2 linked regions of the Gemmata obscuriglobus genome follow. The protein of the gene in region 1 binds, or shares a complex with, the protein of each later gene. Links are inferred from orthologs where the notes say so. Each region holds a gene or a part of one and is shown on either strand. Other genes may lie near its edges.

What was found. The genes of interacting proteins can lie anywhere in the genome.
Region 2: rpmB (region 1) and rplL share a complex: the UniProt entries of both Escherichia coli proteins name them as parts of the 50S ribosomal subunit. The link is inferred for Gemmata obscuriglobus from one-to-one orthologs.

The regions. Positions count from the first base shown.
Region 1 is NZ_CP042911.1:318,503-321,672, reverse strand. What follows is about bases 130-3,044. They hold rpmB (50S ribosomal protein L28), read left to right. Parts: upstream 130-1,414; coding sequence 1,415-1,675; downstream 1,676-3,044. Other genes in these bases: GobsT_RS01390 (hypothetical protein), read left to right, coding at 2,482-3,044; GobsT_RS01395 (hypothetical protein), read right to left, coding at 1,892-2,287; GobsT_RS01405 (lysophospholipid acyltransferase family protein), read right to left, coding at 130-1,273. Also shown: more of GobsT_RS01405, read right to left, coding at 62-129; more of GobsT_RS01390, read left to right, coding at 3,045-3,170.
Region 2 is NZ_CP042911.1:6,460,140-6,463,060, reverse strand. It holds rplL (50S ribosomal protein L7/L12), read left to right. Parts: upstream 1-1,228; coding sequence 1,229-1,615; downstream 1,616-2,921. Other genes in the region: rpoB (DNA-directed RNA polymerase subunit beta), read left to right, coding at 2,165-2,921; rplJ (50S ribosomal protein L10), read left to right, coding at 556-1,107; rplA (50S ribosomal protein L1), read left to right, coding at 1-444. UniProt on the Escherichia coli protein: The binding site for several of the GTPase factors involved in protein synthesis (IF-2, EF-Tu, EF-G and RF3). Is thus essential for accurate translation.

The DNA.
Region 1 (3,170 bases):
ACGTTCAGGCGGACCCCGGCCGCACGGCCGGGGCGCCCGACCCCTTCAACCGCACAGCCCGTCACACTTCTCCCTCCGCTTCCACTTCTTCCGCTTTTGCCGGCAGGTCGAACGACGCGAGCGGTTCCACACCCGCGTGGCTCCGGGCGGCGCTGACCAGATTCATCAGGTGCGTGCGCGTTTGGAGGTGCCCTTCCAGCACTCCCGACGGAACCGTCACCGCGGCGAGCATCCCCACGTCAATGCGGCGCCGGACGTCCGGTTTCTTGTTCCGGGTCGGTGCGCCGTTGAAGTGCGAGGTGTAGCTGCCCCAGCCGCCCTCGATCCACGCGGCGAACACCGGCGTGTTCGGGCGCTCCTTCAGGATCTTCCACACCCCCTGGCCGAACCGGCGCAGCTCCCGGTCGTTCGACCGGCGCAAGTACCCCTCCGGGAAAATCACCACGCACTCGCCGCGGTCCAGAGCCGCGATCGCCTCCTGGAGTTCGGGCGCTTCCTTTTTCAGCGCCCGGTCCGGAACTCGGATCACGCCGAACTTAACCATCAACGCGCGGATGACCGGGAGGTCGTAGAACCCCGAGGTCATCATCGGGGTGAGGGGACGGGGCAGCACCTTTACAAGAAAGATGGGATCGAGCCAGCAGGCGTGGTTCGCGATCACCAGGCACGGCCCCGTTCGGGGGAACTGGGCAAACCCCGGCCCGCGCCACCGGATGCGGTACGCGAGCCAGCACACCGGCTCCAGTGACACCTCGAACGCCGGACGGAACAGCCGCACCCACGACCACCCCACGAGCGCGACCGCGGCCGCAAGTACGAACCACTCCACCACGTCGTACGGCCGGCCGCGCAAGTCGAACGCCCGCGACGCCCCCACGCCGACGAGAACCGCGCCGGCGAGCAGCGCGGCTTCGGCCACCGGCTGTTTCCCGCGCTGCCCCCTGGCACAGGCCCCGACGACCACCCCCAGCGGGAACCCGTGCGCCCAACCGGGCCACTCGTGCCAGTACACGCCGTGCGCCGCCGCCGCGAGCCACGCCAGTGCGGCCAGGGAAACGAAGCCGAGTGCCCGGTACGGGTTCCAGTACAGGAACGGGAGCGCCGCCCCGGCGACGGCGGTGCCGGCCAGCCAGAACAGTTGTTCGGTGTGGCGGCCGCCCGGGGCGACGGAAACGAGGAATGCCGCGCTCGGAAGCGCCAAACACACGACAATAACCGCAACGAGCAGACTGCGCCGGTCCCGCACGACCTGGGGCGACTCGGATTCCGGCATCGGTTGCTCCCGGAGATGGATGCGGGCACGGTATATCAACCGGCCGGAATCCTTGCCACTGTCGGAGCGACCGCTATAGTAAGATTTTCGATTTCGCGTTCGGTCCCGGTCCCCGGGCCGAGGTAACTGGGATCAACGGCCATGGCCAAGACGTGCATTTTCACCGGCAAGAAAGCGGTCTTCGGGAACCGCAAGAAGTACCGCGGTAAGGCGAAGTACTTGGGCGGCGTCGGTAAGAAGATCCTCGGCACAAGCCGCCGCAAGTTCAAACCGAACCTGCAGAAGGTGCTCTGCGTGGTGGACGGCGAGGCGAAGCGGGTGTGGGTGTCCGCCTCCGCCATTCGTAGCGGCCTGGTCGTGAAGCCCGTGAAGGTCCAGCCTTTCGAGAAGGTTAACGTCTAAGCGAGCGGACAAGCTCAACACCCGAAGTGCCGCGGCGACGAGGACTTTTCCTCGTCGCCGCGGCACTTCGGCCGTTTAGTCGCTCCTCTGTCACATCCGATCGAACCGAACACGCCGAGATGTCACCCGCCTGCTGACGCAGGCGGGTGGCGAACTACGCTGCGACGAACTGGAAACGACTGGAATCGGATGCGGCCGAGGGGCCGGAGATCGAGATCACTTCTTGACTTTGTACTCGCCTTCGAGCACGTCCTTCGCGTCGTCCGCCCCCTTGAGGTCGGACAGCTTCGCGGCGCCGTCCTTCTCGACCCACGTGAAGCTGATCTTGTCGCCCTTCTTCGGCTTGCTGGGGAAGTTACCCTTCTCTTCCACCTCGGTGAACTCGGCCGTCACCGTGTCCTTTTCCCGGGTCAGCTTGGCTTTGACGACGACCCCGTTCTCGCCGACGAACACGTTGAACGTGCCCGCGTCTTTCCCAAACTCGAACTTCAGATCCACGCCGTTGCTCTCGCGAACCCAGGTGGTCGTCGCCTTCGGATCCTTCTTCTCGTCGGCGCCCGCGACGAGCGCGGCGACCGTGAGGACGAACCCGCTCAGGAGCAGTCGGAACATCGGAAACTCCATTTGTGTGTCCGGGACGTGTGACGGCAGGCCGTCGGCGCCAGAGTAGCGGAACGGGGCGCGCCCGCCCACCGGTTCACACGAAACACGCATTTCGGGGCGTCGCGGTTGGTCTTCCGCACGCCCGGCGGGCGGGGTATACGCTCCGGGTGGCTGCGGACCCGAACGCAAGGAGCGAAATCGCGATGCCGACACCCACGCGCCGCTATGTGCTGATGGTCGCCGTGCTGGTGCTGCTCGGGGTGGGATTCGCGCTTGTGCCGGCACGGGGCGAATCGATCTACCGGTTCCAGTTCGGCGGCAAGAACGTCGCGCTCGTTCGCGGCGACGCGAACATGAAGGTCGAGGAGAAAGAGCACAACATCTCGGACCGGTTCTTCAAGAGCCAGCCCACCAGTGAGCACCTGAGGCTGACCGCCGACGCCGCGACCGGGGACGCCGCGTTCCTCCACTACCACTACGACACGCCCCCGGCCCTCATCACCCCGGCGCTGTCCGCGGGCGTTTGGGTGAGGTGCACGCGCCCGGGGGTGCAGCTCCGCGCGCGGGTGGTTTTCCCGAAGGAGCAGGACCCCGCCCGGCCCGAATCGCAGCTCACCGCGCTCATCGTGGGGGACACCCACAACGGGGAGAACTGGCAGAAGCTGACGCTCACGGACGTGCCCGCGCTGCTGGGCAAGCGCCTGCCCATCCTCCAGACGCAGATCGGCCGGGCGGTGAACGCGGACGGCGCCTACATCGACCGCATCGTGCTGAACCTGTACACCGGCCCCGGCACCGCCGACATCTGGATCGACGACCTCGACATCGGCCCCGTGAAGGCGACCGAAGCGCCGGGCGGCGCGGCCGGCGAGGTCGTGAAGCGTCCCAAGCC
Region 2 (2,921 bases), 6.1 Mb from region 1 along the record:
GTCGCCAAGGCGAAGGCCGCTGGTGCAGATGTCGTTGGCGGGGCGGATCTCGTTGAGAAGGTTCAAAAAGAAAACTTCCTCGAGTTCGACGTGGTGCTCGCGGTGCAGGCCATGATGGGCCAGGTGTCCCGGCTCGGTAAGGTGCTCGGCCCGCGCGGCCTGATGCCCACGCCGAAGGCCGGTACGGTGGTGCCCGCGACCGGCGATCTCGCCCAGGTCGTGCGGGAGTTCAAGGCCGGCAAGGTCGAGTACCGCACCGACAAGACGGGTCAGATCCACGCTGGTGTCGGCAAGTTGAGCTTCGACGAGCAGAAGCTCGTTGAGAACATTACGACCTTCGTTGAGCAGATTCGCTCCGTGAAGCCTTCGGGCGTCAAGGGGAACTTCATCAACGGCGTCGTGCTCTCGGCCACCATGTCGCCGGGCATCCGGTTGTCGATCTAATAATTGGTGTTTCGTGTTTTGTGTCCGGCGCTTTGCTTGCCGCCCTTGTGTGCTGGCGAGCAAGTTCCGGTTGCAAAACACTGAGCACAAGGCGCCAAACACGAGACACCAATGAGCAAGAAGATCAAAGAACTGGAGTTGAACAGCCTCCGCAAGACCTTTCAGGGTGTGCGGGACTTCGTTCTGCTGGAACCGCTGAAGCTGGACTCCGCGGCTGACTATACGCTTCGGAAGAGCCTTCGTGAGAAGAAGGTTCGAGTGAAGATGGTCAAGAACAGCTTCGTGCGGAAGGTGTTCAGCGAGAACGGCATGAAGGTGGAAACGGGCTCCGGCCCGACCCTTCTGTGCTGGGGTGCCGACAGCGCGAAGGCTCTTGGGACCGCAGTGGAGGCTGCTCTCAAGCTGCTCCGTCCGGACTTGAAGGTGCCTGAGAAGGTCAAAGAAAAGACCGGCATCGCTGACGGCGAGATCATGACCCTGGCGCAGCTCGCCAAGGTGCCGACCAAGCAAGAGGCGATTGGCGAGGTTGTCGCCGCCGTCCTTGCGCCGGGGGCCGCTCTGGCCGGTGCTCTCATGGCGCCGGGTGCGGAGCTCGCCGGGATTCTTAAGGCGATCGAAGAGAAGCAGAGCGAAGGGGCTGCGGCCCCTGCTGCTGCTAGCTGAACTCTGTTGGGATTTTAATTGTCTATTTGAGCCCGAGTGTGGCTCGGGCTTTTAACCTGACCAGCTATTACGCACCTAGCCGGATCGCTTCACCCGGCGCATTCACCAAAGGATCGAAGTCATGGCTTCCGTTCAAGAACTCGGCGACGCTCTCGCTGGCCTCACCCTCGTTCAGGCTGTTGAACTCAAGACCTACCTCAAGGATAAGTATCAGATCGAGCCGGCCGCTGGCGCGGTTGCGGTCGCTGCTCCCACGGGTCCCGTTGCTGCGGCCGAAAAGCCGGCTGAAGCGACCGAGTTTAACGTGATCCTGGAGAGCTTCACCGACAAGGTGAAGACGATCAAGGTCGTGCGCGAAATCACCGGCCAGGGCCTCGGCGAAGCCAAGGCGACGGTCGAAGGTGCGCCGAAGTCGATCAAGGAAAGTGTGGACAAGAAGACCGCCGAAGACGTCAAGAAGAAGCTGGAAGAGACCGGTGCGAAGGTCTCCATCAAGCCGGCTGGCTAATTTTGCTCCGAAGATCACCTGGTCGATAGCGACTAGGTGGTCCTGGTGGGATGCAAAAAAAATGCCCAGGTGGGGTGACTTTTCCACCCCGCCTGGGTATTATTGTCGTATGGCGTGTGGTCGCGCCACGCCCTGTTACGGCCGTTACGACCCCTGTTCTCTCTTCACTTGCTATTCGTCGCTTCCGGTGCCGCTCGCGAGCGCGACCGGGGATTGAGATGTGAGTGAGAGGGGCGGTTCCGCGTAGCCAGTGGTGACAATGTACACGACCCACTCGCTCCGATGTGTCGTACCTCTTCGATTCAAAACCATGCCTATGACCGTTGACGTCCCCGCTGCGAACCAGGCGCCTTGTGTGCCGGGTCTGTGTGGGGGAGTCGTGTTCCGCGAGCCGTCCTTCGTCGCGCGCCCTTCGCGTGCGGTTGCGGCGGGAACAGCCTTCTCTACTCTTCAATAACGCTCGTTGCTCACCGACGCAAGCCCCGTTGCCGCATTGGTAACGGCGTGCATGATGCGTCGCGCTCGTGTTTTTCTGGTAAGGAGCGACCGATGCCGATCCCGGCTCAGCGAATCATTGTCCCGACCGTGAACCGCGACTTCGGCCGCTTCGGCGACGCCGTGGAAGTGCCGGACCTCACGGACGTGCAAACCCGGTCCTATGACCGGTTCCTGCAGCTCGACGCGAGCTACGACAAGCGTACACAGACCGGCCTCGAAGGGGTGCTCCAAGAGATCTTCCCGATCGAGAGCTACGACAAGCGGATCAAGCTGGAGTACCTCCGCTACGAGCTGGGCAAGCCGCGCTACGACCCGGACGAGTGCCGCCAGCTCCGCCTCACCTACGGCCGCCCGTTTCGCGTGTGGCTGCGCCTGCGGAAGACCGAGGGCGAGCCCGTCGAGGAAGAGGTCTACCTCGGTGACATGCCGATCATGATCGGCGGCGGCGAATTCATTATTAACGGCGCCGAGCGCGTCGTTGTATCTCAGTTGCACCGGTCGCCGGGGGTGGACTTCGTCGTCACCCGCGAGGCAGACAAGGACCTGCACTCCTGCCGCATCATCCCCGAGCGCGGCTCCTGGATCGAGATCAACGCGACCAAGAAGGACACGCTCGGGGTCCGCATCGACCAGAGCGGCAAGTTCTCCGCCGTCACGCTGCTGCGCGCGATGGACCCGATGTACTCCACCACGGAGAGCATCCTCAAGGAGTTCTTCGGCGAGGTCATCGAGCAGGTGAACGTGTCCGTGGCCGGGTCCCGCCTGAAGCTCGTGGGCGATCCGGAAGCGAATCAGATGCCGTGCATCG